Regions from separate parts of the Glycocaulis abyssi genome, predicted to be linked through region 1. Evidence: predicted binding sites of a transcription regulator. Region 1 holds the regulator's gene; the other holds the start of a gene.

Region 1 (9,079 bases):
TATCGGCCAGGCGGCCATTCATTTTCCAGTTGCCTGCGATCAACGGGCGGCGAATTGTCATGATAGGTCAGTCCCCTGCGGCAAGCACGAGTGAGCGATACCAGCCCGCCCGGCGCGGAGCAAACCCTGTTGGTTTCGCGCAGGCAGCAGCCTTGCCGGAAGCGCCCGCCATGGTTAGGGTCCGCGGCCTTGGCCAGCCAAGCCTGTCACAGCCTCTCTCACCGGTGTAATTGACGCTCCATGCTTTCATCGATCCGAAACCTTGCCCGCTCTCCGATTGCCGTTCTGGTCATCATCGTTCCGGTGGTCGCCGCCTTTGCGCTGTTCGGAATCAACGACATCTTCACCGGCACCGGCAATGCGGTCGCCACGGTAGGATCCGAACGCGTGACGCTGCAGGATGTAAGCCGGACGATGCAGCGCGAAATGCGCCGTATCCAGATGGAAAATCCGCGCATGACGCAGCAGGAAGCTGATGAGGCAGGGCTGGGCGATAATGTCATGAACCTGCTGGTTGCGCAGGCCGCGATCAATGCGCAGGCCCGTGAACTGGGCATTGCGGCAACCGATGAGCAGGTCTTTGAGCTGATCCACGGCGCCCCGGCCTTCCAGAGCGTGTTCTCCAACCGCTTTGACCCGGCAGCCTATCAGGAATGGCTGCGTCAGGAGGGCTGGACCGCCAATGCTTTCGAGGCGCAATTGCGCGGTGATCTGCGCCGCCAGCAGTTTATCGATGCCGCTCTTGCCGGTGCGACACCGCCCGCGATCTTCGGTGAAATGCGCGCGCGCTATCAGGGCGAGACGCGCACGATCCGCGCCCTCCTGATCCCGCCTGCGCTGGCTGGCGAGGTGGGAACACCGGACGACGAGACGCTGGAAGCGTTCATTGCCGAGAACGCGGCATTCTTCACCCTGCCCGAACAGCGCCGCATCACGCTGGTACGCCTTGATCCGCAACTGGTGGCGCCGGACGTCGCCGTGGACGAGGACGAGCTGCGCGAACTTTACGAGATGCGCCTGGAGACGGGTGAGCTGGCCGACGCGCCGCTGCGCACTTTCCTGCAATGGGTGACGCCCGACCAGCAGACTGCCGAAAACATCGTCGAGCGGCTGGGTGCTGGCGAATCTCCGTCCAGCATCGCTGCGGCAACCGGGCTGGGCGATCCGGTGCGTCTTGAAGACGTGGAACAGTTTGCCGTTCCCGATCAGGTCATCGGCCGGGCAGCGTTCGAGATGACACAGGGCGAAGCGCGCGCGGTTCAAGGGCGTCTTGGCTGGCGCGCGGTCTATGTTGAAGCGGCGACCGATCCCGAAATTCCCGCGTTTGAAGCCGTTGCCGACGAACTTCGCACCGAGCTGGCTGGCGACGCAGCAGACTACCGCGTGCTTGACGCACTGGCCGAGTTCGAGGACCAGCGCGGGCGGGGCGCCACGCTGGAAGAGGCCGCAGAGGGCGCAGGCATTCCGCTGGAACGCTTCGACTACATGACGCCGGACGCGTTTGAAATTTCGTCTGGCGCGCCGCTGATGAGCATTATCCGCGAGGAAACCATTCTGGAGGCCGCGCGGACCACGCAGGAAGGTTTCGAATCCGATCTCACCCCCTTTGGTGACGGCGGATATTTCATTCTCCGCGTCGACGCCGTCCGGGCCAGCGAGCTTGCACCGCTGGCTGATGTCCGCGAACAGGCCGAAGCTTTCTGGCGTCTGCGCCAGATCGACGACCGGCTGCAGGACACCGTCACAGAGGCCCTGTCGCGGGCGGAAGCCGGTGAAAGCCTTGATGCTATTGCCGCCAGCATTCCCGGGACCCGTGTGGAGGAAACCACGCTGACGCGCGGGCAGACCGCAGGCCCGTTCACGCAAACCCTGGTCAACGCCGCTTTCCGCGCCCGCCCGGACACGCCCTTTGAAGCGCGCGCAGGCGATCAGCGCACGCGGACGGTTGCTATTGTCACGGCCATTACGCCCGGCTCTGCCGAGCTTGATAGCGATGCACGCCAGGCCGTGATCGAGGGCTATGAGAGCGATATCGTCATCGCGCTGGAGCGGGCTCTGCTCGACAGCTACGATGTGCGTATCAATACCCAGTTGCGAGACGCGGCCCTTGGCCGCACAGACATCGACTAGGCGGTGGCTCCATGGCGCTATCGCGAGCCGATATCGACGCGGCGATTGCCCGCTGTCAGTCGCATGGGCGGGTTCTCGTAACCGCGCAGCGCGTCGATGATCTGGAAACACCTGTGTCCGCCTATCTGAAACTGTCGGGCGCAGCGCCTTACAGCTGCCTTCTGGAGAGCGTTGAGGGCGGTGCCTATCGGGGGCGCTACTCGGCCATCGGCCTTGATCCTGACCTGATCTGGAAAAGCGAAAACGGCGCAGCTTCCATAGCGCGCGCCGACAGCTCCAATGGCCGTCCTGACCGGTTTGAACCGGCTGGCGCGCCGCTGGAGTCACTCAGGGCACTGATTGAGGAATCGGCGCTGGACATGCCCGGCGGGCTTGCACCCATCGCTGCGGGGCTATTCGGCTATCTTGGCTATGACATGATCCGCGAGGTCGAGCGGCTGCCATCACTGGCCGCGCCTGATCCGCTAGGCACACCGGACGGGCTGCTGATGCGCCCGCGCGTGATGATCGTGTTCGATGCCATCGCCCAGGAAATCACCGCCGCCGCTCCGGCGCGCATCAGCAAGGGCGAAACCGCGCGCGAGGCGGTCGAGGCCGCCGTCAGGCGTATCGAAGCGGTGTTTGAGCGCCTTGATGCGCCCGCATCCGGCCACCGGGCCGGGACACCGGCTGCTCCCATGGACGCCCCTGCCAGCAATATGGCCGAAACGGCCTTCCGGGGGAATGTGGAGAAGGCAAAGGCGTATATCCGCGCCGGTGACGCCTTCCAGATTGTGGGAAGCCAGCGCTTTTCCGCGCCGTTCAGCCTGCCGCCTTTTGCGCTCTACCGCTCGCTCAGACGCACCAACCCGTCGCCATTTCTGTTCTTCTTCGATTTTGACGGCTTTGCCATTGCAGGCTCCAGCCCGGAAATCCAGGTGCGTGTGCGCGATGGCAAGGTGACGCTGCGGCCGCTGGCAGGCACACGCCCGCGCGGTTCAACGCCCGAACAGGACGCGGCCAACGAAGCGGAGCTGAAAGCCGATCCCAAGGAGCTGGCAGAGCACCTGATGTTGCTGGATCTCGGCCGCAATGATGTGGGCCGTGTGGCAAAGCCCGGCAGCGTGCGCGTGACAGAACGCGAAGTTATCGAGCGCTACAGCCATGTCATGCATATCGTGTCCAATGTGGAAGGCGAGCTTGATCCTGAGCACGACGCGGTATCGGCGCTCTTTGCCGGCTTTCCAGCCGGTACGGTTTCAGGTGCGCCCAAGGTGCGCGCCATGGAGATCATCGACGAGATGGAACCCCACCGGCGCGGGATATATTCCGGCGCGGTCGGCTATTTCGGCGCCGATGGCAGCCTTGATACCTGCATCGCCCTGCGCACCGCCATCATCAAGGACGGCACGATGTATGTGCAGGCAGGCGCAGGCATGGTGCTCGATTCCGATCCCGAAGCCGAGCGTCAGGAATCGATCAACAAAGCAAAAGCGGTGTTCCGCGCCGCCGACGAGGCGTGGCGTTTCGTCTAGCTCGACCGGCGCTGCGCGCGTGCTGCGGCGAGTTGCGAGACGGTCACCAGTTCCACACCCGCCCGTTCGGCGCGCTCTGCCAGCGTTTCCAGCGCCGCCAGCGTCATCGCATGGGGGTGGCCGATGGCTATAGCCGACCCGTTAGCCAGCGCGCGGTCCAGCGCCTGATCAATCGCCGCGTCTACTGCCTCGCGCGTCCGCACATGATCGAGAAAAATGTCGCGGCGCAGCGCCGGAAGGCCCGCGCGCGCTGCTGCGCCGGCTGCCACGCTGCGCGGATGGGTGAGCGAATCGACGAAGATCAGCTGCGACCCGCGAAGGGATTCAAACACCCGCTCCATGGCCGCCGCGTCTGCGGTCATGGCGCTGCCCATGTGGTTGTTGAAACCGGCCGCGCCCGGCACACGCGACAGCGCCCAGCCGAGCCTGCGGGACATCTCCGCCGCATCATGCGCACGGATCAGCGCATTGGGGCCGGGGTCTGCCAGACCTACCGGCTCCATTGGCAGGTGCAAGAACACCTCCAGACCTTCGCGCGACGCCGCACGCGCAATCTCCGGCGCGGCCTGCGCAAATGGCAGGATAGACAGCGTGATGGGCAGACCAGCGCCGATAAACGCATCGGCCACCGCCCGGTCCGGCCCGATATCGTCAATGATGACGGCCAGCATGGGCCGGGAGCCCGCAGCTACGGGCATGGCACCGGAAAGAGATGGCAAAGCCGCGTCCGGCAGGGCTGGTGCCAGATCAACCATAGGCTCTGCGTGTGCGGTCCTGTCTGCCGGTTGCGCGGCAGGCTCCACCGCATCCCGGTTGCCCAGCTGAAACGCCAACCCGGCAAGCAGCAGCATCGCCGCGGCGGCGGCGCTGGCCATGTGGATGACGCTGGTTGCGGGCGAGGACATGAAAATCATGCATAAGGTGAGTCGCAAACGTTGGCGGCCTTGCATTGCCCGACTAGATTGCCTTGCCGCGCCGCAATATGGACCGCCCAGACATGCTGCTAATCATCGACAATTACGACAGCTTCACCTTCAACCTGGTTCACTATTTCCAGGAGCTCGGCGCGCAGACCCGCGTGATCCGCAATGATGCGATGAGCGCTGCGGACGCGCTGGCGCTGGGTGCTGAGGCTATCGTCCTGTCGCCCGGACCGTGCGACCCTGACCGCGCGGGCATGTGCCTTGATGTACTGCGCGAGGCACCGGCGGATCTGCCAATTCTTGGCGTGTGCCTTGGCCATCAGGCGATGGGACAGGTCTATGGCGGCAAGGTGGTGCAGGCGCGCGAGATCATGCACGGCAAGACCAGCCCGATCACGCATGACGCTACGGGCGTGTTTGCCGGCCTGCCTTCGCCCTTCGCCGCAACGCGCTACCACTCACTGGCCGTCGAGCTGCCGCAAACCAGCGACATGATCGTCAATGCCCGCACGGCTGACGGCGAGATCATGGGGCTGCGTCACCGCTCCCGGCCCGTGCATGGCGTCCAGTTCCACCCTGAATCCATCGCCTCCGAACACGGCCACACCCTGTTGAAGAACTTTCTGGGCGAAATCCCGCGCCGGACAGGCAAAGCCGCATGAGCCAGATGCGCCCGGCCATATCCGCCCTGGCGGGCGGGAATCTGCCATCCACGCACGCGCTGGAGGCGGCCTTTGACGCGCTGATGGACGGGGAGGCTGATCCGGCGGAGATTGGCGGCTTCCTGATTGGTCTGGCCGCCATTGGCGAGAATCCGGGCGTTCTGGCAACCGGCGCACGCGCCATGCGCGCGCGCATGCGCTCCATCACCGCGCCTGCTGATGCCATCGACACGTGCGGAACTGGCGGCGACGCACGGGGAACCTGGAATATCTCCACCGCCGCCGCACTGGTCGCCGCCAGCGCCGGAGCGGTTGTCGCAAAGCACGGTAACAAGGCCGCATCATCAAAGTCGGGCTCGGCAGAAGTGCTGGAATCGTCCGGCGTCAATCTGATGGCCTCACCAGAGCAGACCGAACGCGCGCTGAAAGAGGCTGGCGTCGCCTTCCTGTTCGCGCAGGCCCATCACGGCGCGGTGCGCCACGTGGCCCCGGCACGCAAGACGCTGGGCGTGCGCACCGTGTTCAACCTGCTGGGTCCGCTATCCAATCCGGCCGGCACGCGCCGCCAGCTGCTGGGCGTGTTCGACCGGCGCTGGCTGGTGCCGATGGCGCAGGCTTTGCGCGATCTGGGCGCCGAACGGGCCTGGATCGTCCATGGCGAAGACGGCCTCGACGAGATCACCACCACCGGCGCGACCCATATTGCGAGTCTGGAGGCTGATGGCAGCGTGCGCGAGTTTACCGTCACGCCTGAAGATGCAGGATTGCCCCGCGCGAGCCTCGATGATCTCAAGGGCGGGGAACCGGCCGAGAATGCCGCAGCCCTGCACCGCCTGCTACAAGGCGAAAAGGGGCCTTACCGCGATATCGTGCTGTTCAATGCCAGCGCCGCGCTGGTGCTTGCCGGAAAGGCAGAGGGCCTCAAAGACGGGGTGGCACTGGCAGCCGCCGCCATCGACGATGGCCGCGCCGCCGCCACGCTGGAAAAGCTCGTCCAGATTACCAACACCTGAGGAATGCCGCCCATGACTGACACGCTGGAGCGCATCGGCGTCTACAAGCGCGCTGACACCGCGCGCCGCAAGGCGGCCCTGAGCTATGCGCAGATATCGGAAAAGGCCCAGGCTGCGCCGCCAGTGCGCGGCTTTCTTGATAACCTGCAATCCCGGCAAGCCGCAGATGGGCTGGCCCTGATCGCGGAGATCAAGAAGGCAAGCCCCTCACGCGGCCTGATCCGCGCTGATTTCAACCCGCCAGCCCTTGCCCGCGCCTATGAGGCGGGCGGCGCGGCCTGCCTCTCCATCCTCACCGATACCGAAAGCTTTCAGGGAGCCGACCACCATCTTGTAGAGGCGCGCGCGGCCGTGTCCCTGCCCGTATTGCGCAAGGACTTCCTCTACGATCCGTGGCAGGTGGCAGAATCGCGCGCGCTGGGGGCTGACTGCATTCTCGTCATCATGGCGGCCGTGGACGACGCCCTTGCCGCCGATCTGGTGGCGGAGGCCGCGCACTGGAATATGGATGCCCTTATCGAGGTGCATGACCGCGCAGAGCTGGAGCGGGCGCTCGCCCTGCCCTCGCCGCTGATCGGCATCAATAACCGCAATCTGCGCACGTTCGACGTGACGCTGGCCACATTCGAGGCGCTGAGCGCCTCGGTGCCGGATGACCGCTTCCTGGTCGCCGAAAGCGGGATTTTCAACGCCGATGACGCTGAGCGCGTGCGCCGGTCCGGCGCAAAAGCCCTGCTGGTCGGTGAAAGCCTGATGCGCCAGGCCGATGTTGCCGCAGCGGTGAAAACGCTGATGAACTTCGCGTGAGAGCGGGCACAACCCTTGACGGGCGAGCGGAACAGGCGTAGAACAAACCGTGGCCTTTCTGGCTTTGTTCCTTTGTTGACTGGAGATCAGACCCCCTCATGCTGACCCGCAAACAACACGAGCTTCTGCTCTTCATTCACAAGCGCCTGTCCGAGGATGGCGTTTCTCCTTCTTTTGACGAGATGAAAGAGGCTTTGCAGCTGGCGTCGAAATCCGGTGTGCACCGTCTGGTCAGCGCGCTGGAGGAGCGCGGCTTCATTCGCCGTCTTGCCCACCGCGCCCGCGCGCTCGAAGTGCTCAAACTCCCCGATGCCTCAGCGCCGCGCGTCAATCCGGCCAGCAATGTGGTCAGCGGCAATTTCGCGCGCCGGGAAATGGAAACAGATTCGGTTGATGTACCGCTGCTGGGCAGAATCGCAGCCGGCGTACCGATCGAGGCGATCCAGCACGAAACCGACCGGTTTGGCGTTCCCTCCCAGATGGTGTCTTCGGGCGAGCATTTCGCGCTGGAGGTCGAAGGCGATTCCATGATCGAAGCAGGCATTCTCGACGGTGATTTTGTCATCATCCGCCGCGGTGATACCGCCAATAATGGCGAGATTGTCGTGGCACTCGTGGATAATGAGGAAGCTACGCTGAAACGCATCCGCCGCAAGGGCGGGTCGATTGCTCTTGAAGCCGCCAACCCGGCCTATGAAACCCGCATTTTCGGGCCGGACCGGGTACAGGTTCAGGGCCGCCTGGTCGGGCTGATCCGCCGCTATCACTGACCCTTTGGAGCCGAGGGCGGGAAAAGGCAGCTAGCTCTCCCGCTCGCGTCCCCAGACGCGGGCTGCGCTGCCATCATTGGCACCGCGAAGGCGGATGATGCGCCCGTCACGGACCCAGAATTCGGCGCTGCCCAACTCTGCGCGGGCCGCATCGTCCAGAACCGGCACCGCGCAACGGCGCTTCTGCCAGGCGCTTACCGTGCCGCGCGCGACCACCAGGTCTGCGCGTACGCAGTCTTCCTCCAGCGAGGCGGGATGCTCGCTGACCGCTACACGCAGCCCCTCGGCCGTGACGACAAGACAGCCCAGCGGATCGCACGCATAATCGCCGCGCGGCGCGGTGCTGAGCCCGGTTCCGGCACGCTGCAACAGTACGCCTGCCTCAAACCGGCCACGGCGGCGGTCACTGACCTGCCAGTCCAGACGCTCGCCGGTTTCACTCGAAATGCTTCTCGAAACCAGAACGCCAGACGAGGTAATCATCATGTCCGGCGGGGCCTGCAACGCCCATAGGGACAATGCCCCGGCAGCAAACGGAATTCCGGCCACCCGCACCAGCCCGCGCCCCAGCGTGGCCAGTGCAAACCCGGTCGCGTAGAGACCTAGCACGATCCCGCCCGGTGCCAGCGCAGGCAAGGCGGCGCCGGGCAGCGATGACGTCCATGTCGCGATGGCCAGCACGATATCCATGCCCATAGCGCTTATCATCAACGGCAAGCCTTCCAGCCCGAATGGGGCCAAGAGCAGCCCCACGACGCCGGCCGGCATCACCCAGAAGCTGAATACCGGCATGGCGACAAGGTTTGCGCCAAACCCATAGGCGGCCATGCGCTGGAAATGGAAGGCGGCAAACAGCCCGGTTGCGCTGCCCGCCACAAGGCTGGTCACGGCGAGCCCTGTAAACGCCGCCTGTACGCGCGCAAACCAGCCATAATCGGCCATGTCGCGGGTGATCCGCCACCTCTGCCAGGCTTCGTAGACGGCGATCAGGGCGGCGGTGGCAGCAAAGCTCATCTGGAAACCCGGCTCGATCACGCTTTCCGGGTTGAACGCGATGATGATGAGTGCGGCCAGTGCAAGCGACTGAAACGACACCGCTCTGCGGCCTATCAGTATCGCCGTGAACATGACCGCAGCCATGACGAAGGCGCGCTGGGTGGAGATAGCGCCGCCCGACAGCAGCAGATAGCCAAGGGCGGCGAGAAGCGCGATCAGCGCTGCGGGCTTTCGCGGATCGTGCGCACGGGCGAAGGGTTCAAT
Region 2 (9,079 bases), 1.2 Mb from region 1:
TCACACCGGGCGCGATGCTGCCTCCAAGGGGGGAGAGGTCAGACGCACCCGGTGCCGTCATGCTGCCTCACGGCGCCGCCTTATGCGACAATCGGTGACAGCGCCGCAGCCATGCCCGCTACGACCGCAGCGACCAGAACCACATTCATGATAGCCGCAAACGGAATACGGCGGGTGTTGTTTTCGAGCCTGACCATCTTTGTCTCCTTCGAGGTCCAGTGTTATCGATCAACCTTCGGCCTTTGCTCCGGTCATGTATTCCGCCGGGGCTTTTGCCGTGAGGCAGTGGGGTGTTCCCCTTGCCTCGAAAACACATCTAGCAAGGCTCTCATCGCTTTGCAACAAAAAAATATCGAAAAACGATATGAATTTTTCGAAAGGCGATATGCGTAAATGGATGTAGTAACCATAAAACGCCTTTTCCGGGAGGCTCCGCTGTGGGTGCTGGCGAGCCATAATGCGGGCAAGATCAAGGAGATAGCCGATCTTGTCGCCCCCTTCTCGATCAAGGTCAAAGGGGCTGGCGAGATGGGTCTGGAGGAGCCGGAAGAGACTGAAAAAACTTTTTCCGGCAATGCGCTTTTGAAGGCGAGGGCCGCTGCCAAAGCCTCCGGAGCGGTCGCGCTGGCCGATGATTCCGGTCTGGAAGTGACGGCCCTTGGCGGGGAGCCGGGGGTTTATTCCGCCCGCTGGGCCGGGCCGGAAAAGGATTTCCGCCTCGCCATGGAGACGGTGGAGGCAAAACTCGCCGCCTCTGGCAGCACGGACCGTTCGGCGCGCTTTGTCTGCGTGCTGGCGCTGGTCGACCCAGATGGGACCGGACTTGTCTTTGAAGGCGAGGTGAAGGGCGATCTTGTCTGGCCGCCGCGCGGGGATCAGGGCTTTGGCTATGACCCGGTGTTTGTCGCCAGAGGCGAAACCCGCACCTTTGCCGAGATGGGCACTGCGGAGAAAAAGGCGCTCAGCCACCGCGCCGATGCCTTCAGGAAGCTGACAGACACGGTGTTTGGCGCGTGAGCGCGCCCGCGCCCGCTCCGCTGGGCCTTTATATCCACTGGCCCTATTGCGTGCGCATCTGCCCGTATTGCGATTTCAATGTCTACAAGGCCAAAGGTGCAGACAGCGCAGCGCTGGTGGATGCGCTAATAACCGATATGGCCCGCTGGCGCGCGGTAACGGGGCCGCGCACCCTCACAAGTGTCCATTTTGGCGGCGGCACGCCCTCCCTGATGGAGGCGGGTGATATTGCCCGCGTGCTGGAAGCGGCAGAGGCCCTGTGGGGGCTGGAGCCGGAGGCCGAGCTGGGACTGGAAGCCAATCCGGCCGAGCGCGCGCGTCTGAATGATATTGTTGCTGCCGGGATCAACCGGCTGTCGGTCGGCGTGCAATCGCTCGATGATGCCGCCCTGGCGCGTCTGGGGCGCGACCATGATGCGCGCGCAGGTCTCGATGCGCTGGAGATCGCACGCTCTCTCGTTGCGCGCGTATCGGCTGATCTCATCTATGCCCGCCATGGCCAGAGCCTTGCGGACTGGGAGGATGAGCTCTCCACCGTGCTGGCGCTGGGCGTCGATCATCTCTCGGCCTATCAGCTGACCATAGAGGACGGCACGGCGTTTGCCCGGCAGGTTAAGCGCGGCGCGCTGGTGCCGCCGGAAGAAGAGCTGGCCGCAGACATGTTCGAGCTGACGCAAGGATTGACCAGCGCAGCCGGGCTGGAGCCTTACGAGATTTCCAATCATGCACGGGGTGAGGACCATCGCTCGCGCCATAACCGGCTCTACTGGACAGGCGGGGACTGGATCGGTATCGGCCCCGGCGCGCATGGCCGTATCGGGTCACACGCGGGCGGCGGGCGCATGGCCCATGGCGCGCCCTTGCGCCCGGCAGACTATATCGCCGCCAGCCGGGAACCGATCAACCATCTGGAACGCCTCACCGCGCTGGAAGAGGCGCAGGAGCGCGTGCTGATGGCTTTGCGTATTGTTGAGGGGCTGGACCGGGCCCGCCTGAAGGCGCTGACCGGACACGATATCGATGAAGAAGCCGCCGCCTCCCTACTGGCTGACGGGCTCATCGCCATGGACACGTCAAGCGTGCGCCTGACCGCGCAAGGACGCCTCTATGCCGACCGGGTGGCGAACATGCTGGCACCCTGAAAAAGATCAGGATTCGCCCGGTTCCACATCCACGGCCATGCTATCCGGGCCAAAACGTACCGGGGCGGGGTCGAGCACCTCGAACTGCCCGCGGCGGATGGTGTAGAGCGCAAGGCCGCGCTCCACCGTGCCGTCGGCGCGCAGGCGGAACAGGCCGTCCACGCCCAGAAATCCGTTCGGATCCTCAATTACGGCCCGGTCAATCCCGCCCTCGCTTGCCGCCATGACAACCGCCAGCGAGGCCGCATCATAACCCAGCCCGGCAAGGCGGGAGGGCTGTTCGCTGAAAGCAATCTCATAGGCAGTCTCGAACCGGGCACGCATTTCGGCGTCCGGACCGGCAAACCAGCCATTGGCCAAAGCCGGTTCGCGGGCGCTGTCAGGATTGCGCCACAGGCCGGTGCCGACAAACTTCACCAGCAGCGGATCGATATCGGCAAACAGCATGGACGGGGCGAGCATGCGCAGATCATCGCCGCCTGCGGGGAGCATCACCACCTGGAACGCGCCGCTATCAGTGGGCCGCCAGTCTTCACCCGTCATGGCAAGGGCGCGCCCGACCTCCAGACTGCCAATGCCGGCGCGGGCCAGCCGCCGGGCTGCCTGGCTCATGGAGTCCACGCCGCCCGAATAGACTTCCTCGGCCGTCACCGTGCCGCCAAACTCGGCGGCGGCGGAGCGGTAAGCCTGGCTGACCAGCTGCCCATAAGGGGTGGCCGGGGCCACGATGGCAAAACGGTCTGCGCCCAGAGCGGCGGTGTAGGACACCACCCGGCGCACCTCTTCCTCTGGCGGGAAGCTCAAGAGATAGACGCCGCCACCGGCAACGCTGGTGTCCGTGGAAAAGGAGATGACGGGGATGTTGGACCGGCGCGCCGGGCCGGAGACTGCGCGCACTTCGGCGGCGAGCAGCGGGCCGATAATCATGTCAGCGCCATCGGCGATGGCCGCTTCGGCAGCGGCCTCCGCGCCGCGGGCCGTGCCTTCAGTATCCTTTGGCAGCAGAACGACATTCTCGATGCCGCGCTCAAACAGGGCCAGCTCGGCGGCGCGCAGCAAATGGCCGGCCTCTGAGCGCAAGGCAGCCGACGCGCCGGAGAAGGGCAGCAATACGCCGACGCGCACAAGATCCATCCCTTCCAGATGCGGCGGGGTGAAGGCCAGACGTTCCGGGCTCATCTCCACACCCAGCACGGCCGGTTCAGGCGGCGCGCCTACGACCGGCGATGCGGGTCCCGGCGTGACACCGGGGCCGCCGGTGGTTGCCCCGCAAGCCGACAGGAAAAGCGCCGCACCCGCCATACAGGCGGTCACACGCCAAAGGCCAGCTATTGGCACCAGCGCGCGGGTGGGCAAGATTGCTCTCATCATGGCTTGCGTCCTCAAAACCGTCTCCCCCGCCTTGTGCCGGCCCGGCCGGAACGGAGGCTACCGGCGCGGCCGGTCAGGGGCAACTATGCACCTGCCGAAATCCGTCTGCGAGAGGCGGGCATGACCCGGCATGCGCGCCAGCGGGCCGAACGGCGGGGACGGCGCGGGGAGCGGGCCGCCAGCATCCTGCTCATCCTGAAAGGCTGGCGCATTCTGGGCCGGCGGGTGAAGACGCCGCTCGGCGAGATCGATCTCATCGCGCGCAAGGGCCGCACGCTCGCCTTCATCGAGGTGAAATGGCGAAACCGGCGCGAGGCCGCGCGTGAAGCCTTTCATCCACGCCAGCAGGTGCGCCTGATGCGGGCCGCCGCCCTGTGGCGCGCGCGGCGCACCGGGCTGGACAGGCTGGCGACGCGTTTTGACCTGATCTGCGTGGCGCCCGGACGATGGCCGGAACACCTCAAAGGCGTGGCCAGCGCTGATTACGGTCCGGAAAACCATTTGATTTAGCAGGGGTTTGGTAAAAAGTTAATATGACGTCTTGACGTTTCCGGCAGTTTTGTTCTTTTCTTGTTCCGGTTTTATGCCGCTCTGTTCATGCGCTCTGTGGATAAATGGTAAATCCCGATGGGCAGAGTTTAGTTCGTTCAGTGAATCCATTTTTGGAGGCAGTGATGAGCGCCTACACCCATTCTGCCTCGTTTGAGGGTGCCGATGCACGCCTCGTCGATGTTCAGGTGCAGATTGCCGGCGGCACACCGGCCTTCAGCGTGGTCGGGCTGGCCGACAAGGCGGTGGCCGAAAGCCGCGAACGCGTGCGGGCCGCCTTTGCCGCCATTGGCCTGTCGCTGCCCGGCCAGCGCCTGATCGTCAATCTGGCGCCCGCTGACAGGCCGAAGGAAGGCGCCCATTTCGATCTGCCGATCGCCATTGGCATACTGATCGCGATGGGCGTGCTGCCCCCCGAGGCGGGGTCTGAATATCTGGCGATGGGGGAGCTGGGCCTTGACGGTTCGATTTCGCCCGCGCCGGGCGCGCTGCCAGCCGCCATGCTAGCCGTGGAGCAGGAAACCGGCTTTATCTGCGCGAAGGATAGCGGGCCGGAAGCGGCCTGGGCGGGGGGCGAGCTGGCCATTCTTGCCCCGGCTTCGCTCATCCAGCTGATCAATCATTTCAAGGGCGGACAGGCGCTGGCCCGGCCCCAGCCAGGGGATCTGGTGGAGGGGCCGCGCTTTAAAGACATGCGCGATGTGCGCGGACAGGAGACCGCCAAGCGCGCGCTGGAAATCGCCATGGCGGGCGGCCACAACATCCTCTTCATCGGGCCGCCGGGTTCTGGCAAGTCCATGCTGGCCGAGCGCGCGCCGGGCCTTCTGCCGCCCCTGTCAGCCAAGGAATTGCTTGAAATTTCAACTGTGCAGTCGGTGGCTGGACTGCTGGAACGCGGGGAGCTGAGCCGGGCGCGGCCTTTCCGGGCGCCGCACCATTCCGCCTCTATGGCCGCCATGGTCGGCGGCGGCACGCGCGTGCGCCCCGGCGAGGCGTCGCTCGCCCATAATGGCGTGCTCTTCCTTGACGAATTGCCGGAATTTCACCCGCAAGTGCTCGATTCCCTGCGCCAGCCGCTGGAGACAGGCGAGATTGCCGTGGCGCGCGCCAATGCCCGCATCACGTTTCCGGCCCGGTTTCAGCTGGTCGCGGCGATGAATCCCTGCCGCTGCGGCTGGGCGGGCGCAGACGGGCGCGCTTGCGCGCGCGGTAAAAATTGCGCGGAAAGCTATCAGGCGCGCATTTCCGGCCCGATGATGGATCGTATCGATCTGCAGATCGAGGTGCCGCCGGTGACGCCCGCAGACCTCGCCCTGCCGCCCGCGCAGGAAGGCACAGCCGAGATCGCCGCGCGCGTGGCAAGGGCGCGCGAGGTGCAGGAGGCGCGCGGCGCGCTCAATGCGCGGCTGTCGGGCGAGGCGCTGGACCGGATAGCCGAGCCCGATGGCGCCGGGCGCGAGCTATTGTCGCGCGCCGCAGGGGCCATGGGGCTGACCGCGCGCAGCTATCACCGCGTGCTGCGCACCGCGCGCACCATCGCCGATCTGGACGGTGTGGAGGGTGTACGCCGCATCCATGTCGCAGAGGCGCTAAGCGCCAGGCGGACCACGCGCCCGGCCGGTACGCCCGCAGGCTGGCCGGCGCTTGCAGACGGGGGCGAAAAATCACTCCCGCATTCGACGCTTCGTTAACCTGACCGGCATTAGCGTCGCACCATGACCCATGCCCTGCCGCCCTCCTCTCCGGACTCTTCTCCGGCCCCGTCCCTGGCCGCCTCACCGGACGGCGCGCCTGCCGAAGAAGGCGCGGGGCCCGTCATGGCCGCGCCCGCGGCCTTGCGCGGCGTGTTTGATGCCATTGGCGAGCTGGTCATCGTGCGTGACCGGGACGGGCGCCTGAGCGATGTGAACGGCGCGTTCCTGCGGGCCTTTGGCGGAACGCGCGAAGACTGGACAGGGCGCTGGTTCGCGGTCGCTCCCGCTTTTGGCGAGAGCGCGTCCCACCGGCGCTATGATGTGGCGATGCGCACCCGCACCGGGCCGGTCTGGATCGAGTGGTCGGAGACCCTCACCGCCGACGGATCGATCATCGCGGTCGGCCGCGACGTGACCGAGCAGCGCAGTCAGGTCCAGCGTGAGAGCGAGGCCGCGCGCGGCAAGGGCGTGTTTTTTGCCGCCGTCACCCATGAATTGCGCACGCCCCTGTCGGGCGCGCTGGGCACGGCCCGCCTGCTGGAAGATACCGGGCTGAAGCCCGATCAGGCGGCCTATGTGGCGGCCCTCAAAGCCAGCGCCAGTCATGCGCTGAAACTCATTGACGACATTCTCGACCTTTCCCGGCTGGAGGCCGGCAAGCTGGAACTCCGCCCCGAAGCCATGGATCCGTCAAGGCTGGTTGAAGAGGTGTGCGAGCTGTTGTCGGAGAAGGCCGCCGAAAAGGGGCTGGCGCTCGCCCACGCGCAAGGGCCGGGTGTACCCGCCCAGATCAGGGCCGATCCGGCGCGGCTGAAGCAGATACTCTATAATCTGGCCGGCAATGCCGTGAAATTCACCCGCGAGGGCGGGGTGCTGGTCACGCTGGAGGCCGAAAATAATAGTCTGCGCCTGTCGATCCGGGATACCGGCCCCGGTATCACCCCGTCCGATCAGGCCCGGCTGTTTGAACAGTTCGAGCGCGGCGCGGCCGAGCGCGATAATAGCGCGCCGGGAGCGGGGCTGGGCCTTGCCATGGTCAAGCGTCTGGCCGAAGCCATGGACGGCGAAGTGGGCGTACGCTCTCAACCCGGCGAGGGCGCCCTGTTCTGGTTCACCTTCCAGCCGGAGGTGCTGCAGCGTGCGCCGGTGCACCGGCCGCTGGCGGGACGGCGCGTCCTGATCGCGACACCGTGTTCCATCGAATCCGATGCCCTTGTCCTGCACGCCGAGACGCTGGGCGCATGGGCCGAGCATTGTGGCAATCAGGGTCAGCTTGTGGCGCGGGCGCAGGCGGTGCGCCCCGACATCGTCATTCTTGACGATAGCTGGACCGAGGATGCCTCGGCGCTGGCCGCGAGCGGCTGTGCCGGGCGGATTCTCGCTCTTGCCCGGCCGCGCACCAAGGCGCGCTATACCGGCAAGGACCGTCCGGCGGGGATTGATGGCTGGCTGGTGGCGCCGGTGCGGGCAAGCTCGCTGGCCCGGTTTGCGCTGGGTAAGAGTTCAGGCGATGAAAAACGCGAGAGCGAGGTGCGCGGCCCGGTACTTGCCGGATACCGCATTCTACTGGCCGAGGATGATCCGGTGAACGCGCTTATTGCACGCACGCTTCTGACCCGGCTGGGCGCGAGTGTCGTCATGGCGGCGACCGGGCGCGAAGCGGTGCTGGAAGCCTCGCAAGGCGGGCTGGATGCGGCGCTGCTGGATTTGCGCATGCCGGAGCTGGACGGGCGCGACGCTGCGGCCCAGATCCGCGCCTTGCCGGGCGAGCCGGGCTCAGTCCCGCTCGTTGCGCTGACGGCCAATGCGACCGAGTCTGACCGCGATGCGTGCCTTGCTGCCGGCATGGACGCCTTCCTTGCCAAGCCGGTTGACCCTGACGAGCTGGCGAGCGTCCTCTCCGGCTTGTGCGGCGGGCAAATCCGCGCAAGGCTGAGCGCCTAGACAGAGCTGCCCGGAGCGCGCTTTCCATGACCGATATCAGTGCCGAGCGCCAGAGCGAGCGCCGCAGCCTTCTGGGCTCGGTGGTGGCGCTGGGCTGGCGGCGCTCGGCCGTCATGCTGCTTCTGGGCTTCGCTGCCGGGCTCCCCATTCTGCTGGTCTTCTCAACGCTGTCGGCCTGGCTGCGCCTTGAAGGCGTATCACGCACCGAGATCGGGTTTTTTGCCTGGGCGGGCATGGCCTACACGTTCAAATTCATGTGGTCCCCACTGGTTGACCGGCTGCCCCTGCCCGTCCTTGACCGGCTGCTCGGACGGCGGCGCTCATGGATATTGCTGGCGCAGGCGGTCGTGATCGGCGCGATATTGCTCGCCTCGACTGCGACGCCCTCCACCGGGCTTTTCGTGATTGCGCTGGCGACCGTGATGATCGCCTTTGGCTCGGCGACACAGGACATTGCGCTGGATGCCTGGCGGATTGATGTCGCCGACGATGAGTATCAGGCCCTGCTGGTGGCGATTTATCAGTGGGGCTACCGCTTTGGCATGATCGCCGCGGGCGCAGGCGCGCTGGTGATGGCCGATTTTGGCGGGTTTTCCTTTGCCTACACCGTGCTCGCCGCCCTCATGCTGATCGGCGTGGCGGGCGTGTTCCTGGCCCCGGAGCCCGCGCGTCCCAAAGCGCTGGGCGGCGGCACCGAAGCCATCGAAGGCGCGGTGAAGGGCAATCCGCTGGGCGAGGCGGCGGCCTGGCTCTACTCGGCTGTGGTCGCGCCCTTTGTTGATTTCATCGTGCGCTATCGCTGGATCGCGCTGCTTATCCTCACCCTGATCGGTGCCTATAGGCTCAATGATTTCGTACTCGGCTTCATGGCCTATCCCTTCTATGTGGATATGGGCTATACGCTGTCTGAAATCGGCGCTGTATCAAAGGTTTACGGCGTATTTGCGATGCTGGCGGGCGCCATGCTGGCCGGTGTCGCCGCCACGCGCTGGGGTGTTTATCCGGTGCTGATGGTCGGCGCGATCATCAGCGCTGTCTCGGCGCTGGCCTTCACCTGGCTGGCGCTCGTCCAGCCGACCGGTGAGATCACGCTGGTCAATGGCGCGGAACTGACCCCCTGGCCGCAGGAAAAGAACCCCTCCATCCTCTACCTGACACTCGCCATTACGGCAGAAAACGTCGCTGGTGGCTGGGCGGGAACCGCGCTCATCGCCTATATGTCGAGCCTGACCAACCGGGCCTTCTCGGCCACGCAATACGCGCTCTTCAGCTCGTTCTACGCCCTGCCGGGCAAGCTTTTTGGCGGATTTTCCGGTATTATGGTGGACTCTCTTGGCTATGCCAATTTCTTCACCACCACCG

Evidence for each region. The regulator LexA, encoded in region 1, represses DNA repair genes until DNA is damaged. The targets are predictions, from matches to a motif close to ATGTTCCNCTTGTGTTCC.
Region 2: AB6B38_RS11555 (YifB family Mg chelatase-like AAA ATPase) is a predicted target of LexA. The motif match lies at 4,101-4,118, and genes of this name have one in related genera.

What each region holds. Positions count from the first base shown of each region.
Region 1 covers NZ_CP163421.1:727,792-736,870, reverse strand. Annotated here, with positions in the region: gene tpiA (triose-phosphate isomerase) at 1-61, opposite strand, end outside; gene AB6B38_RS03665 (SurA N-terminal domain-containing protein) at 241-2,130, shown strand; gene trpE (anthranilate synthase component I) at 2,142-3,644, shown strand; gene AB6B38_RS03655 (divergent polysaccharide deacetylase family protein) at 3,641-4,549, opposite strand; gene AB6B38_RS03650 (aminodeoxychorismate/anthranilate synthase component II) at 4,642-5,229, shown strand; gene trpD (anthranilate phosphoribosyltransferase) at 5,226-6,242, shown strand; gene trpC (indole-3-glycerol phosphate synthase TrpC) at 6,255-7,049, shown strand; gene lexA (transcriptional repressor LexA) at 7,148-7,819, shown strand; gene AB6B38_RS03630 (ComEC/Rec2 family competence protein) at 7,850-9,079, opposite strand, start outside.
Region 2 covers NZ_CP163421.1:2,375,050-2,384,128, reverse strand. Annotated here, with positions in the region: gene rdgB (RdgB/HAM1 family non-canonical purine NTP pyrophosphatase) at 394-1,017, shown strand; gene hemW (radical SAM family heme chaperone HemW) at 1,014-2,159, shown strand; gene AB6B38_RS11565 (penicillin-binding protein activator) at 2,166-3,530, opposite strand; gene AB6B38_RS11560 (YraN family protein) at 3,651-4,040, shown strand; gene AB6B38_RS11555 (YifB family Mg chelatase-like AAA ATPase) at 4,205-5,770, shown strand; gene AB6B38_RS11550 (ATP-binding protein) at 5,795-7,717, shown strand; gene AB6B38_RS11545 (MFS transporter) at 7,744-9,079, shown strand, end outside.